Regions from separate parts of the Paenibacillus sp. FSL R7-0313 genome, predicted to be linked through region 2. Evidence: riboswitches for the same ligand, from Rfam matches in the RefSeq annotation. Region 2 holds a riboswitch; each other region holds the start of a gene.
What was found. Region 2 has a riboswitch for cyclic di-AMP ahead of NSQ38_RS25520 (C40 family peptidase). Riboswitches for the same ligand answer to the same signal wherever they lie in the genome.

Region 1: linked by a shared signal. The riboswitch ahead of NSQ38_RS28810 (hypothetical protein) and the one ahead of NSQ38_RS25520 (C40 family peptidase) in region 2 are both predicted to bind cyclic di-AMP.
Region 3: linked by a shared signal. The riboswitch ahead of NSQ38_RS04625 (C40 family peptidase) and the one ahead of NSQ38_RS25520 (C40 family peptidase) in region 2 are both predicted to bind cyclic di-AMP.
Region 4: linked by a shared signal. The riboswitch ahead of NSQ38_RS05000 (ubiquitin-like domain-containing protein) and the one ahead of NSQ38_RS25520 (C40 family peptidase) in region 2 are both predicted to bind cyclic di-AMP.

What each region holds. Positions count from the first base shown of each region.
Region 1 is NZ_CP150219.1:6,564,156-6,568,369, forward strand. Features, by position in the region: gene NSQ38_RS28800 (Nramp family divalent metal transporter) at 1-234, shown strand, start outside; gene NSQ38_RS28805 (HAD family hydrolase) at 371-1,054, opposite strand; gene NSQ38_RS28810 (hypothetical protein) at 1,248-1,646, opposite strand; cyclic di-AMP (ydaO/yuaA leader) riboswitch at 1,762-1,937, opposite strand; gene NSQ38_RS28815 (glutathione peroxidase) at 2,309-2,788, shown strand; tRNA gene NSQ38_RS28820 (tRNA-Leu) at 2,936-3,018, opposite strand; gene NSQ38_RS28825 (urease accessory UreF family protein) at 3,444-4,145, shown strand.
Region 2 is NZ_CP150219.1:5,886,393-5,890,606, reverse strand. Features, by position in the region: gene NSQ38_RS25530 (carboxymuconolactone decarboxylase family protein) at 38-367, shown strand; gene NSQ38_RS25525 (hypothetical protein) at 437-1,138, opposite strand; gene NSQ38_RS25520 (C40 family peptidase) at 1,263-1,727, opposite strand; cyclic di-AMP (ydaO/yuaA leader) riboswitch at 1,733-1,864, opposite strand; gene pelA (pectate lyase) at 2,284-3,246, shown strand; tRNA gene NSQ38_RS25510 (tRNA-Leu) at 3,379-3,463, shown strand; gene NSQ38_RS25505 (carbohydrate-binding protein) at 3,608-4,214, opposite strand, start outside.
Region 3 is NZ_CP150219.1:1,042,796-1,047,009, reverse strand. Features, by position in the region: gene rbsK (ribokinase) at 1-569, shown strand, start outside; gene NSQ38_RS04635 (cytochrome c) at 644-1,000, opposite strand; gene NSQ38_RS04630 (GNAT family protein) at 1,151-1,645, opposite strand; gene NSQ38_RS04625 (C40 family peptidase) at 2,001-2,435, opposite strand; cyclic di-AMP (ydaO/yuaA leader) riboswitch at 2,475-2,612, opposite strand; gene NSQ38_RS04620 (hypothetical protein) at 2,858-3,709, opposite strand; gene NSQ38_RS04615 (M1 family metallopeptidase) at 3,720-4,214, opposite strand, start outside.
Region 4 is NZ_CP150219.1:1,119,628-1,123,841, forward strand. Features, by position in the region: gene rnmV (ribonuclease M5) at 1-309, opposite strand, end outside; gene NSQ38_RS05000 (ubiquitin-like domain-containing protein) at 465-1,649, opposite strand; cyclic di-AMP (ydaO/yuaA leader) riboswitch at 1,923-2,176, opposite strand; gene NSQ38_RS05005 (TatD family hydrolase) at 2,418-3,188, opposite strand; gene NSQ38_RS05010 (HD domain-containing protein) at 3,521-4,214, opposite strand, start outside.

The DNA of each region.
Region 1 (4,214 bases), 680 kb from region 2:
GTCACAGCCATTGCAGGAGAACATGGCACAGAAGAACTGCTCATTTTGAGCCAGGTCGTGCTGTCTCTTCAATTACCCTTTGCTGTAATTCCCCTGGTGATGTTCACGAGTGATAAAAAAAGCATGGGTGCATTCGCCAACAAATTGTGGCTCAAAATCATCTCATGGGTCATTGCCGCGATTATCGTTGTGCTGAATGTATATCTGATCATTCAGACGATTCGGTTATTCTAATCTCGTTCTTATCGACCAAATACAATAAAGGCTGATCAACTCTGGTATGCAATACCAAGTTGATCAGCCTTTATTGTTGCAGTACAGCAACGTGTTTCCTTTTATAGTAAAACGCTAAACTCTAATAAACAATTATCTAATCCTGATTGGGCACCAGTAATGGCAGGAGTTCATCCAATGAATTAACAGTCCAATCCGCACGTTCGTCATCCGATCGGTCTGGCTGGAATCTTCCGTAACCCTGCATAATCCGAATTGTACGCATGCCCAGCTTCCGAGCAGGTATAATGTCGTTATCGATCCGATCGCCGATCATGACGGCTTCCTCCGGTTCACAACCGGCCTGCTTCAAGGCCACAGCGTATAACTCAGGGTCTGGCTTGGACACTCCTTCTTCAGCCGAACACGCCAGAACATCAACATACTTCCGCAAGCCGTAGCTCTCCAGTCTTTCTTCCGTTCCAGGACTCTGATTGGCAATAATGCCAATACGATAATACCGTGACAACTGCTGAAGAACGGAATCCGCTGAAGGAAAAGGACGTTCAAGATCTTTTTGAAATTTCAGCTTGTCCTGAATCTGTTTCTGGTGTCCCTCGTCTTCAACGAATGTGCGAATCGCCACTCTCATAGGCCATTGCTCATATTTTCGGTAACAGTTCGCGAACAGTTCGCGTACCGCCTCAATCTTTACCGGATATCCCAAAGCACAGGCTTCACGGACGAACTGTCCAATAATATCATCAACCGGCTCCCATTCATCCACCAGCGTATCTCCAACATCAAAAAACAACCATTTCAATCCACCTACATCCGGCACGCCAATTCCTCCTTGTAAGCCACAGGTGATTCCTGATCCAAATCTAAAAGTTCGTGTTCAAAAAGTCTTGAACTACCTTTAAAACCATAAAAAAGAAGACTCACCATCATGCATGAGTCTCCTCAAATTTCCGTTTATCGATACATTCAATTATAACAGGCACCTTACACCTGAGCAATCACAAGCTATGGCATTACCCATTGAGGAGAAAGCCAACTTCCCCATTGAGCGAATATACAATCCGGTCTGCGCCCATGCCCCGATAGATGCCCTTAGGATGACTCTGCTCTGTAATGACGCACAGGGATTTCGATGTCCATGAACGGCAGATCTGTAAATAACGACAGGTCAGATTCAGGCTGTTCTCGAAAATAAACACGTTGCCTACGCTGCCCTGCGGCAAAAACCATTTTTGAGCTGCAGCCGTATTCATGCGAATGACATGTTCTACTCCGATTCTACGGAGTCTGCGCTCTTCCCCTGCACTGTTGGTTAGAACGGCAAACGGCATTTTTTTGTACATCAGCAATTTGATAAATTTGCGTCCTGCTTCATTTGGAGCAGTCACTAAGATCATCTCAGTATCCATCATTCGTTCCTCCCTTGGCGTGAAAAGACAACAAAAAAGAAGCGTGGGGGACCAAGGCCTCCCGAACGCTTCTTAAAGAACCCATGGCGAAAACGCCATGAACCAGCGTACGGCTTGTTGCCTCTCCCTTTAACGCTTACGAGGTTAGCTGACGGATTCGGGCGCGAGAGTCGCCCTATTTCCGGCTGTCACCGGAAAATTCACCCCATGAATGCCTACTGTCCTGGACAGCGCATTCTGTTGGTTCCCCCGTTTCCCACTCATCAATGAATGGAAACTCAGCGATTAAAACATCGTTCGTATATCTTAAAATAAGATCGAGCGATATTATCGTTTGTTTCGTTTTTCAGGTACAATTTAGTTTAAATTGAAATTACGTTATGAATCATACACCCGCGCCATGTCGGTGTAAAGTCCGCACAGATCACCGAATCGACAGATTTTCGGCAATACTCACATATAATAGCGCTTACAACAAGGTCATACTCTATCCATCTCTTTAAATCTATCTAATTCTCACTCTGACGAAAATCACTTCGCAATTCATTCACGTATTCTGCACAACTTGCCTGTTTTGGTGCTTTTAACACCATATTAGTTTTGCAATATTTAATTGCAACCAATATAATAGAAGATATAAGAGTAAATAAATGGAGGCGATTTAGATGACAGTCTACGATTACAAAGTGAATACCCTTCGCGGTCAAGAAGTTGAAATGTCCGACTACCGTGACAAAGTGCTCCTGATTGTGAATACGGCAAGCTCATGCGGACTTACCCCTCAATTCAAAGGTCTGCAAGAATTGCAAGACAAGTTCCAGGATGCGCCATTTGAAGTCCTTGGTTTTCCAAGTAACCAGTTTGCACAGGAAAAAGGTTCTTCCGATGATATTGCCGAGTTCTGTCAGATGAATTATGGCGTAAGCTTCCCTATGTTTGAGAAAATTGATGTGAACGGCTCAAGCGCTCACCCTCTCTTCCAGCACCTTAGCACAGAAGCTCCTGGCCTGCTCGGCTCCAAAGCAATCAAATGGAATTTCACCAAATTCCTTGTGGATCAGAACGGACAGGTCATTAAACGGTATGCTCCCAAAACAACACCGGACAAGATTGAAGAAGATATCAAGAACTTGCTGCAAAAATAATACATTGGCCACCCGTAGCCGGAAGGTAGAGCAGCATTGCCCCGGTAATGGATGGCCTTTTTTCTCAACTTTGATGTCAGACTGTTAAAAAAACAAAAAAAAGAAGCTTTCCATTAATGGAAAGCTTCTTCTTAATCGTTCATATGATGCGGTCGAGAGGACTCGAACCTCCACGGGCATACGCCCACTACCCCCTCAAGATAGCGTGTCTGCCATTCCACCACGACCGCATGTCGTAAATAATCGGCAACAGAATTGATTATACCGGGTTCAGAACTAAAAGTAAAGTATTTTTTAATACTTCTTTTACAGCTAGGTATTTTCCACAAAAAACGCATATTCTCGTCATCTTTACCCATGAACTGCATACATTAGATTTGATCCCCTCCTTTCCGGATTGAGCTGATCTTATTGATTCATTTATATCTAGTCCTCCCTGCACTTCGCAGATATTTAACCTTATATGTTATATAAAATAACACAAATATTGAATCCTAGATTTAATCCATTAAATTTCACGGATACTATTGACAAAAAGCGGACATTTATGGGATGATAACTATCATATAATTCGGATTTTTAAACATAAAGCAAACAAAAAGGAATATAAATGTCACTTTAAGTGACATTTAACGAACGCAGGAGGCGAATGATTGTGAACCGTGGGAATAAGCTGCTCGATTATGTCAAACTGCTTGATTCCTCTATTCAGGTTGGAGGGTTCACCCATTCCTTCGGCATGGATATCCATATCAGGGAGGGTACCATTCGTAATGCTGAAGATCTCGAATCATTCATGCGTTGTCAGTTGCATCCGAGCATCGTTCGTCTAGAAGGCATGGCCATCAAAGGCATCTATACCGCAGCAGATCACAAGGATACATGGCGGATAGCTCTAATCGACAAGCTCGTTCATGTTCAGCGAACCCCTGGAGATCTCAGAGAACAAGCTGCCGCCATGGGTAAACGATTGATCAGACTTGCACGCGCTCTGCACCCCTGGATTGAATTCAGCCAGCTCGAACAGATCTTTGCCAAATACGATTCGGTTGGCTGCCTCTCCACTGTTCACGCCTGGATTAACCACCACCTCGACATCCCGGTCGAGGAGGCGGTCCTTGGTTACCTGCATTCAGCCATGAATGCCTGCATAACCGAAGCCTCCAAAGTCATTCCCCTGAACAACGATACAACCAAGGATCTGATGGTCCGCCTGGCCACAGATCTGGAGAATGAATGGAAGACCGTCAGCGCCTCGGCTGCGGATGGACTGGCACAGCCAACCTCGATGTCCATGAAATCATTTTTTCCCAGTTTCCATATGCTTGGAGCTGGACTTCATGCCTACAGGGCCTAATCCTCTTCCTCCTCATACCTGCTCCCCTTTATTCAGACAAACTAAAAAACACGCGGCAACCTCCTTGCC
Region 2 (4,214 bases):
GATCTGTAACTATAGCCGAGAGGGTGTGCTACAAGCGATGACATTGATGAATGATAAAGTTCATGCCTACAAGGATCAGATTGGAGCATTAAGCGATGTACTGCCAGGTGTGGTGAAGTCATATCATGAGTTTACGGGAGAATGTTTCCAACCTGGCGTGATTGATGCCAAGACAAAACAGCTCATTGCGCTCGGCATTGGATTGTTTGCCAACAATGAGGTATGTACTTTCTACCATGTAGAAGAAGCCCGTGCCAAGGGCGCTACAGATCAGGAGATCATGGAGACCGTAGCCGTGGCCGGAGCTGTAGGAGGCGGACATGCTCTGTCTCAGGGCGCGATGCGAGTGCAGAAGGCGCTACATTAATATAAAAAAACATTGTGAAAAAGTAACAGGGTTATACTTCCCTTCAATATGGGAGTATAACCCTGTTTTTTAAAGATCGTTTTTACTTTCTTTACTGTTTGCTTTTTTATTATACTTGTCCACATCAGCAAATTTCTCCATAACGGAGTAGTTTGCTGTATAGTTTATTGTGGAGTACCGTTCAGGAAGAAATTCAATCTTAGAGCGATCAGTATCCCAGAGATATATAATGGAATTATCGAAGGTCTTGCTTCCAGGCTGACCATATTTATTCGTTAGCTCTTCCAGAATTTCATCAGAATCCTGACTATTTAACATGCCAAAATAATATGTGGCCTCGTGGAGCAAGAAGTCATCTAATGGATATTCATCTGCTGCATTTTCCATTTCTTCAAGGCGCTGGTCCATTATTTTGTATATCTCTTCTTTCCTTGTTTCTGTTGTATTGGGGTTATTTAATTCCTCTGATAATTCCTTTCCTTCTTCCATCATTTCCAGAATGCTATCATTGTCTAATAAATCAGTGAAAACGTATTTAGCATCTGCTTTCTTACCCAGAACTACAAGATTAGAATATTCGATACTTTTCTCATGTTCATTATGTACGTCCTCTTCATAACCTGAGTTACCGTTCTTTTCTTCAGTTGAAATGACTTTGTCGATCTTGGTACCCCATGAAACATCTCTAAAATCTTTTTCGTTCTCGCTACTGCATCCTAAACTACCTATTACTAAAATAGCAAAACTTAAAACAAACATTAACTTTTTCAATTGTTCTCCTCATCTCCTTTTATTTCCTAAAACATTTTACATTGTTTAAGAAAGCAGTTGAAGACAAAAAATGGTTAAACAAAAAAGGCATCCGGTTAATAACCGATGCCTTTTTGTATGTGAATTACATTTTACCCAACATTTTATCATACATAAACTGTCCAGTTACCCGACGTGCTGTTACATAGCGGTCATTGAAGTATGGATTCGATAACTTTGTGATGCTTACACCTTTACTGCTGGAGGCATGAGCGAATTGTCCGCCGCCGATATATACACCTGTATGTGAAATGCCTTTGCCTGTTGTATTAAAGAACACCAGATCACCTGTCCGAACATTACTTTTGGCTACCGGAGTACCTGCTTTGGCTTGCTGCTGAGAAGTACGTGGCAATTCAATGCTGTATTTGTTGAAAAGATATCTCATAAAACCAGAACAGTCAAAGCCGGCTACAGTCGTGCCACCCCATTTGTAAGGAATACCTGTCATGTTGTTCACTACGGAGTTGATACTGCTTGCCTCTGTGCTTGTTGCCCCGGATGTAAATAATACAGCTGCTCCAAAAATGGAGATAATCAGTTTTTTCAAAATCAATGTTCTCCCTTCGATGCCTACGGAGTTAGCTAAGGGTTCGGTAGAAGGTTCCCTATATTTCCTATGTATAAGAATAATTCACCCAAATTGGTTCCCCCGTTTTCAAACATGAAACTCGGCAATGAATAATTAAGTTTTTGTAACTATTTGAAACTATATTGCATAAATGCGTAATTGTCAAACCCATTTAAAACCCTTCGTAATACCTCAATGTTAGCGGAATTAAGGTTTTTATATGAAAGAAGGGATTAAGTTTGGGTATCATTCATGACAAAAACGTCATTATTGATTCGTTTAAGACGAATTTGGATAAATAAATAGGTTTGTCATGAGTTAAAAGAACTATCCCGTTATGTAGAATTAGAGAGATTATATTCATTAAGTTGCATATATTGACAAAAATCGATTTTTTGCATATTATCTGATTATCCAATCCACATATTGGATTAAAATTGATTTTATTATGCGATAAATACAAATAAAGGAGGTTTGGGGACGCTTATCATAGGTAAAGTAGAAGTGGCAGATTTATAAAAACGAACATAGGAGAGTGTTACATTTGAAAGCGAAGAAAATAATTACTTTTGTCCTGGCATGTACGATGGTGTTCTCAGCAGTTGGAATGGCAGTTCTCCCTGTAGGGACGGTATCTGCTGCGGATGCATCGGGTACTACAGCGAGTATTTCAGATGTTTTGAAGAACCAGCTGCCGGATGGAGGTTGGAGAAAAGATTATAAACAGACAAGTGGAGAGTGGGCGAAGTCCACGATAGACAACAAGGCTACATACTCAGAAATTAGAAGATTGGCGAAGGAATTTAAAAAGACGAATGATCCGCGATACTCCACAGCTGCAATCAAAGGAATTAACTTTTTGATCAACATGCAGTATTCAAACGGCGGATGGCCACAAGTTTACCAAAGCTCTGGATATCACAAGCATATCACTTACAATGATGATGCCATGATTAATGTAATGATCATGTTGGATGAAGTAGCGGCACGCAAAGGTGATTTCTCATTTATCGACAGCACACTTGCTAATCGCAGTAAAAATTCAGTTGCCAAAGGTGTGGAGGCGATTCTGAATACACAAGTCGTTTCAGGTGGTAAGCTGACAGCATGGGGACAACAACATGATTCCAGTTCCCTTAAACCAGCGAGCGCAAGAATCTACGAAGTGCCATCGCTGACAGCTGGAGAGAGTGTAACGATTGTTAAATTTCTGAAAACCAGACCTGCTAACGCTAAAATTACCGCATCCATTAAAGGAGCGGAGGCTTGGTTTAACAAGGTGAAAATTACGGGTTACAAGTATGAAAGAGCTAATGGAGATAGTAAAATTATCGCTGATTCCAAAGCTGCACCGATTTGGGCACGCTTCTATGAGATCGGAACAGATAAACCAATCTTTATTGGTCGTGACGGGGTAGTTAAATACAAATTAAGTGATATTGATAAAGAAAGAAGAGGCGGTTATGCATGGTATGGCAACTGGCCTTCCAAGCTTTAATTTGTAGTTAAAGGTAAAGCCCGAATCGACGTCTGGTTCGGGTTTTATTGTTATTATTTTCAGTGTTGACATGATAGATTCCGCATGATATATTATTTATTGTCGCCGATATTGATGGTGGAGATACAATATGCGGTCGTGGCGGAATTGGCAGACGCGCACGGTTCAGGTCCGTGTGGGCTAACCCCCCGTGGAGGTTCGAGTCCTCTCGACCGCATCTAAAAAAAAGACTCCTTAAGCTAACGCTTAAGGAGTCTTTTTTGCATTTTTTGATATAACACTAACTTTAGACTTGAGTATCCAAGAGGTTAGTGCTTAGCTGCATGTACAGCAAATGTCTTCCATCAGCCCTAAGGAACGTTTATTGCGCTGCGGTAACATTAATGCTGTCAATATTCGGTCCTTCCGATCCGGTGGTAACCACTTTCAATGTATTGGTCCCCGTGTTCATGGGGACCTGTATTGTTTTTTCAACCCAAGTGGACCAGCTTCCCGTAGCCGGAAAGGGCTCGTTGCTGATAACTTTGGTTCCGTTAACAAAAATGTCGAGGTTCCGTGTTCCACTTTCCAGCGCATAACGAAACTTTACGTTTTTGGTACCTGTTGTAGCATTATTAATGCCGTTCCATTGAATGGCTGAACCAGTCATCGCATTGAAGTTAACATACCCGGAGCCAGTGTAACCGGGGTAGATTGTTTCAATGGCAGCTTCCGTAAGTGATGTTCCGGTCTCAGCTTCATACGTAGTGCCACTGCCTGTATTCCCGCCGCTATTTCCGCCAGTAATGTTGGCAACAAATGTTGTTACGCTCTGAGGCGGGAGCTGTGCCGTGAAGGCTCCATTGGATACGGTAAGCGGGGTTCCGCTTGCCAGGTTCCGACTGCTGTCCGTAATCCATGAGGACACAGTGGAGGCATTACCATTCTGCAGAACGAATTTTTGGCTTGTGGCTGAAGTTCCACGGTTA
Region 3 (4,214 bases), 2.1 Mb from region 2:
CAGCCGCAGCGGTGCTGCTGCAGCTGGAGATCCCGCTGCCAGCGGTTACCCGCGCCGCCCAACTGGCGGCTGAAGGCAGCGCACTGGTGGTGCTCAACCCGGCTCCCGCAGTGCCGGGTCTGCCCCAGGAGCTCCTGCGGTGCGTCGACGTTGTCACGCCGAACCGCAGTGAGCTTGCCGTGCTTACCGGCCGGGCTCATCTCCGGCCGGAAGACCTGGATGCGGCGGTCGCAGAGCTCGCCGCATCCCTCGGGGCCGCTGTCGTCACGACGCTCGGCCCCGAGGGGGCTGTGTACGCGGCGGCGCCTGGCGGCCGCGTACAAGCAGGGCGTGCCGGCGCGTGCCGTGCGCCCGGCTACGCCGTAAGCGCCGTCGATACGACCGGCGCTGGCGATTGCTTCAACGGCGCGTTGGCGGTAGCCCTCGCGCGCGGTGAGACTTTGGACGCGGCCGTAGGCTACGCCATGGGTGCGGCCGCGTTATCCGTGACGAAGCTCGGCGCCCAGTCCGGGATGCCGTCCGCACGTGAAGTTGAGGCCTTTCTGGCTGAGCATGCCACAGAGGCCTAATAATTGGTATAACGAAGAGGCTCTTATTCTCCCAAAAGGGGATTAAGCGCCTCTTCGTTATGTGCGTGCACAGATTATTTTTTCTCTGACAGCCACATGGCGATATTTGCAATTTCTTCATCCTGCAGCTTGCCCTTGAAGGAAGGCATACCACCTTTACCTTTGACAATCGTAGAATAGATCTTCTCCAGATCATCCTGGCTACCGATGTTAGCCAGAGCAGGTCCTACGCCACCCTGAAGCTGATCCCCGTGACAGGAGATACAATTGGCTTTGACCAGTGCTTCAGCCTGTCCGGCATCCAATGTTACTTCCGGCATGGTTGGTTTGGCTTCTTCAGCCACTTCTTCTTTCCCTGGAAGCGTAAACATTAAAACAATAGCTAAAGCGCATGCTGCAAAAAATACTCCGCTCATGATCCATTTGTGCATCCCTTATGTCCCCTCCAGAATGAAAGATCATCTAACCTGAAACTATCCATATCATTATAACGGAACCTGTACTGACATCATAGCATTTTGTGGGAATTTTTTGAACTAATCACATAACAAGGGGCAAATTTGGTTGTTTTGCAATGGATTCTAACCGCGAGGCCCTTCATAAACCATACAGTGAAAGGGCTTCAAGCCGGTTGGGGTCTGTCGTTCGTATGTATCCTGGGTGACAAATCCACTCTTCAGATAGACTTGAATGGCACGAGCATTCCAAGTGAGTACTTCCAGATCAATCTCATTCGTGGGATTTCGTCGAATGGCTTCCTGTACAATGGCAGTGACAAAAGCTGTCCCTTGACCCTGACCACACAGCTCTGGATGCATGCCAAGGCCAATCCGGGTTACCCCTTGAAGTGGGAAGTATTGAGCAAACCCACATATACGATCGTTCTGATCCAGGACGATTGCATATTGCTCCTGCCGCAGCTGTGCATCTCCGAATTCCACTTCCAGAGCTTTCATCTGCTCCCAGGGGAGCCAGCTGTAGATATTGTAAGGCGGATCATACTGCCAACTGCAGATAAGCTCCGCATGTTCTTCTCGCATGGGTACAACGTGAAACGTCACAGGGGTTTCCTTCATACACCTGCATGCTCCTTTCCTTGAAACAGAACTCTTTGTCCACTCTACAAAAGTGATGTTCATTTAGCAAGTCTTCCTTCCCAAGAAAAAAAATGAAACAAAAGTTCCGGTAATTTCGTTTATATTATAACGGGATGGGTAAAAACATCATAAGGGCACGGACGAACGAACGCAAAATGAACCTGTTGATGTCGCAGGATATGCCCCGAGTATAACTTGCAACATGAATAAGGATTGAAGCACAAAAAAACCGCCGGATACATTCCTGCGGAGAATGTACCGGGCGGTTCTGTTATGCTTCTTGCTTCGTTCCAGTATGGTTAATGGTTACAGCATCATGTTGCTCAGCTTGTCCCTAGTCAAGGGCCAGTGATTCATATGCGTCCGTGCTCATAATCCGTTTCGCGCCAACATAACGGTTGGCCCAATAGCTTTCACTCAATGCACTGATCGTAACGCCTTTGGAAGAAGAGGAGTGTGCGAACTTTCCATCCCCTACAAAGATTCCTACATGAGATACGCCTTTACCTGTTGTATTGAAGAATACCAGATCGCCAGCTCTCATTTCCATGCGGGATACGGAATCGCCCATGTCGAATTGGGAACTGGATTGGCGTGCCAAATCAATACCCAATTTGTCGAATACATACCGTGTAAATCCGGAGCAGTCAAAGCCGTTAAGCGTTGTTCCCCCACTTTTGTATGTAGTTCCCATTGCTGAATCAATTACTGTGTCCATCTTTGAATCTGCGAATGCGCTACCTGCACCAAGCGATAATGCAAATGTGATGCTAAGTACAGCTGCGGTTAATTTCTTCTTGAACAAGAGATATTCCCCTTCCAACGCCTGCGAGGTTAGCTTAAGGATTCGGTTGAAGGTCCCCTATGATCCCTCTGTAGCAAGATCAATTCACCCATAACTGGTTCCCCCGCTTCCCAGGTGCCAGGAATTTGGCTATGCTAGTTATGCACCTGCGAAATCAAGAAATGACGATTTAATTTTAAGTAGTTACAAATATGAATGTAAAGATTACAAAGTTGTTACTAAAAACTCACTGCGATTATTGTAACAGAGGAGTACGGCTTTGGCAACGTTTAGCAACAAATTTAGCAAAAAAAACCTCGACCTTTGACGGGGAAAGGTTGAGGTTTGCCTATTTATAAGTACATATTAGGCCATAAGTTTAACATGTGATGGTAACAATTTTTAAACTATCTGCTCTCACCTTTGGACATTTTGGACTGCCATAATCGGAAATGGCTGCATATTTTCCACAGATTCAATAGACATCTCGCAAGTGGATACGTCTGTTGTAGTATAAGTCCGGTAAGTCCCGTTAATAACCATGAGGCTGAAGTGAATGCCCCGAAGATAAGCAGGTGAACTCCGCCCAGCAGGAGTGCAATACCGATTACGGCGATGAGATGACGCAGTGCAATCCAGAGTGCTTTGAGGGTACCGTGAGCCCCGCCTTCTCCTTCTGGTGCCGAAACACCGAACTGCATGTAGAGCACGGCATGGTGGATGATCCAACCATATACAATCCAGGCAGCAACATAAGGTATACCAGGCAAAAGTAATTGAAGGGAATGAAATCCGTCCATGAGAATCGAGTAGAGCTTCGGTATGAGCCAGTAGGCGGGCAGAAGTATCAATAATGTACGTATGGTGTGGAGCAGCAGCATCGGTTTCCACAGATTTTTGATTCCGCGGACGAAGGGGATGCGCTCTTCTGTAGAGTTAAAGTGCTGAAGTGAGTAGAGTAGTCCTGCCTGAATGAGGGGGCTGATCAACATGCGAACCAGCAGCATGCCCCCTAGAATCCATAGATAACGATGAACCTCCGGATGGGTAGACAGGTTAAGTTGGCTTTCCATTTTGAACAAAAGTGTACTCAGCTCCCCTGCATCAGCATCTGGATAGCGCAGGAGCAGTGGGATGACGGCCGATTGTACCATTCGATAGAAGAAATATCCCCAAATGAGTTGATAGAGAAATAAGAGTGCGGCAATGAACATATGCTGACGGACGAGAAACCAGCCTTCACGTATTTTTGCTTTCACCGTTTCCACCTCACCATGACAGACCTCCGAATATGGCTTCTATTAGTTTGGTTACACTCATGCTCCAGCGGGATTTTGCTTGCTCATCCAGTCCGGATTTCAGGAAATTGTTCATATGGCGGTTCTCCAGCACGATCGTGTACAGGGGATCGGTCATGGCCCAGGATACGGGGGATGTGTGAGTTAATTTATAGGTGATGCGATCTTCTTTGCCATTCCATTGTTTGGTGAGGATATGCCCGTCTTCAAAAGCAAAGTGAACAGGAACGGCGTTGTAATCACTTCCTTTTTTTGCGATCGTCACGGATGACTCGTACCATGTTTGACCGTCTTTCTGTACCGGCGTAACACGAATCTGCTCTACAGCAAAGTCAGCCATCCCGTTACCATAGACGTATTGGTCAAAATAATCAGACCAGGAAGTGCGGGTCACTTGTTCCACTACGTTCTGAAAATCAGCCGAAGTGGGATGTTTGAAGCGGTACTTCTTCACATAGGTAGAGAG
Region 4 (4,214 bases), 2.1 Mb from region 2:
AGCATGACGGATCGCCTCCGGTGAGGCATTCTCCACCCCAATGTCCCCTTTGCGCGTTGCATCGGCTTCCGGAATGAAGGCATGTTTGCAGCCAGGCACCTTGTTCGCAATAATTTTACGAATGCGTTCGCCAGCATGATCCGGATCTGTCAGTACAATGACTCCCCGTCTCTCCTGAGCAAGCGCAATCCGCTTCAGAATGCGTTGGTTGATTGCTGAGCCACCTGTTTCAATTGTATCGGCTTCAACGGCCCGACGGATGGCTACCGTATCGTCACGGCCTTCCACCACAATGACTTCTTTTATCATGTTCCATTTCTTCCTTTCTAACGCAAAAAGAAGAGGAATATCCTCTTCTCTGCCAAACGGCGGGGGAGACTGAATTCAGACTCCTCCGCCGCATATTCCGCATGAATCATTCATGCAACTATTTTATAGCATTCCCATTTCAAAGTAAAACGATTTTAGTTCGCTTCCGGCTTCACCGGACCGATCACGTAGACCGTCTTGCCTTTCTTACGTCCAAAATTCAGGGCATGCTTCACACTGTCATAATATACATCAATTTTGTTGCCTTTAATGGCACCGCCTGTATCTTCCGCACGACGGAATCCCAGACCTTCGATATATACCCACCAGCCAATTGGAATGACTTTGGGATCAACCGCAATGGTGCGCCCTTCCGTTACACGAGTACCGGAAGCTGTTTTAGTTCCAATGCCAGGCTCTTCGGAAGAGTAGGCAGTCATGGATACATTTTTAAGTACTTTTGAGTATTTAAAAGAAGTCCCGGATACGGTAATGACTTTGCTGCCCGAGGCAGATGTTTTCTTCGAGTTCGTTGTTGTAGCCTTTTTGGTTGTTGAAGTTTGAGCCGATACGGTCTGAATCACAGGTTCTTTCACGACCGGTTTTGCTTTGGTGCCGACAGCGATCACTTTATCTACACGATTATTCGCGACAGATTTGCCGACCATTTTTTTGGAGACCAATTCTCCATCCTGAAATACCTTTTCGATATGCTGTACAAGTGTGCCTTCTTTGCCGTTTACAACGACACGGTTATCCCCTTTGTACAAGCTAGGGTCAGCCGTTTTAATGACTTTGTAAGCGATTGGCTGCTCTACCTCCACTGTACGCTTTGTTACGCGCACTACACGGATCTTCATATCCGCTTTGATGGCAGTTCCAAGCGCCGGATACACTTTATCATTACTCTCAACTTGAATACCTGATTTTTGAATTGCATCTTCTACCGATGAATCCGTTGTATACAGAGTCTTGGTGTCTCCGTCTGCCGTAATGTTGACTGGAACGGCCCGCTCAATAACGATTCGGTCTCCATCTGTAATCGCCCCATTCATGGACATGGATACCTTATCGTGAGGGCTGACTGTGATCGACTGCTCCTCCAGCATTTCCTGAAGCATTCCTGTACGAGTCTCTACCACCTGAGCTTTGCCATCAATAACCAGTGAAATTTGTTTCCCGGCCTGACCGTAAACGACTAACAAGATCATGATTGTAAGCGCAATTGAGAAAATCGCGATCAATGCCATTTGACGCATGTTCTCATGCTTCCACCGCAACGCGAAAGACTTACTGGATGATCGTGACTCATGGGTCTCTTCTGGTTGGAATGTGCCCACTTCTCCGTCCTCCTTCATAGCCTCGCCGTCTAAAGTAATGCATGATGTCTTTGACGTGACTATACCAAATTTTCTACAGAACACAGATTGGACCAACATAATCCGGTTCTGCACCATGAATCAATCTTCGCAACATGATGTCATCCTCCTGAATACCTACCGTATGATGACAATATTTCTTTTATTCAAAAACAAAAAAGCCAAAGAAAGAGTGTAAGAGGAACTCTTTCGTGGCTTCCGAATGATTCTGAATATCGGAAATTCATGCACGAGGTTGCCTCTCTTTTTCCGCTTGCGAGGTTAGCTGTCGGGTTCGGGCGAAAGAGAGCCGCCCTATCTTAGGTCACCCGCTCATGGCGGACGCCCTTGAATTCACCCCGAGACCCAAAGAAGAAATCAAATACGGCTTCGCAGTTCCCTTCGCTGCTTTTGGGTCAGCGAACGTTGCGCATCGGCCAAATACACCGATGTTTAAGCCCTATTGGTTCCCCCGCTCTCCGTTAACGGAGACTCAGCGAGACTGATTCATGAAAGTAATGTTGTTTCATCGGAAAGTGTCCCTTTGTTCATCCCCCGAACATCTGTCCAATTTTCCGCACAACAATTCACTGAAAAGATGATATCCTGTTTTGATGCATGTTGTAAAGCGTTGATCAAGTACGTTTTTCTGAATATTTGGTTAAAATATTGTAATATTCTTGATTTATTTGGAGCAAAGGGCAAATTACCTCCGCTTACCTGCCTTTTTCACCTCATTTGCTCGTTTTTTTAACGAATTCCAAATCGTTCCATGGCATTTTTGGTTGTTATTGCAGCAATTTCCTCCACCGAAATGCCTTTAATTTCCGCTGCTGCCTCTGCAACCAGACGTACATGCGCTGTCTCATTTCGCTTCCCACGATAAGGGTGAGGTGTCAAATATGGAGCATCTGTTTCAATGAAAAACCGGTCCATAGGAACCTTCGCCAGCACCTCTTTGGGCTGCTTTGCATTTTTGAATGTGATCGGTCCTCCGAAAGAGAGATGGAAGCCCATATCGAGACAACTTTTCGCTGTTTCCCAGCTGCCCGAGAACGAGTGCATTACACCACCAACCTCACCCGCCTTCTCTTCACGCAAAATTCTTATGATATCCTCATGTGCATCCCGATTATGGATGACAATCGGCATGTTCACTTCACGCGCCAAAGCAATTTGTTGTCGTAATACGCGATGCTGTATTTCCTTCGGTGAAGTATCCCAGTGATAATCCAATCCAATCTCACCGATCGCAACCACTTTTTCATGCTTGCATAAAGATGCAATCCACTCCAAATCACCCTCCTGCATAGTGATCGCATCTACTGGATGCCACCCTACAGCTGCATAGATAAAGTCATATGTTTCAGCGAGTTTCATTGTGGTTGGAATCGTCTCCCGGTTAAAGCCAATGTTGATCATGCGACCAACTCCTGCATCCACAGCACGCTGAATCATGTCCTCGCGGTCCTCGTCGAATTGTGGTGCATCCAGATGTGTATGTGTGTCGAACAGCATCATGTTTGTATCTCCCTTCATGTCGAAATAACGACTATCTTCTTTATCAAAATTCAATTTGTAAAATTCAATAATTCAATGACTCATACATAAAACATTTTGGGTATCTGTGTATTACATCATTACGTTTGTTTCTTCACAACTACAATATATAGAAGATAAACGGATATTCTGATCTATATATTGCTGATTGTGCCCATTCTACCTGCTTGCATTTACAAAATTATGTCGATCTACATATACTCCCCATTAAAGCAGATTACTGTATCATGAAAAATAGCTCTTTTAGAAAGTGTTTTGATATCAAAATTCTTCATCGGATTATACCCACATGATTACAAGAAATAGGGGCGTATATGTGACGGTAATTCGTGAATAATCGCATCCACCTTGTTTTGCGGGTAATACAAATGATGTTTCCCTCGGTGAAGCCCACTGATGGAACGGACAATGTCAGATACTTCTGACAACTCACGTAAATTGTCCTGTCGATCCAGAAGAAGAATCTGCTTATCTGTGGATTCATCCGGACGAAACACATCATACGGATTATCCGAAGGAAAATCAATTTCAAGATCATATTCGGGATCGAGGCCTGCCTGTACAAAAGCTTCCCGAATCTCTTCCATCATTGTCAAGTCGACCTGTTCAAGCTCTACATACTTATATAACTTGCGATCCATAAAACGTTCGCATAACTCACTCAGAACAGTATCGTCCTCCTTGCGCCACTGCATAAATGCCGTCTGAATTAATGCTTCATCCAACTGCAAATATTCATCTACGGATAATTCTCCATCAAATAATTGAGGGAGTGGATCAATCATGAAGCGGAATTGAAAACCTTGCTGTATGAGTGTTTTCGCTCGCTTGAATATTTGCCGCAATATAATTTCAGAACTACGAGTTACCGGATGGAAGTAAATCTGCCAATACATCTGATACCGAGACATTAGATAATCCTCCACAGCATGCATGCCTGACTCCTTGACTACAATCCGCCCATGATAAGGACGCAGCATCCGAAGG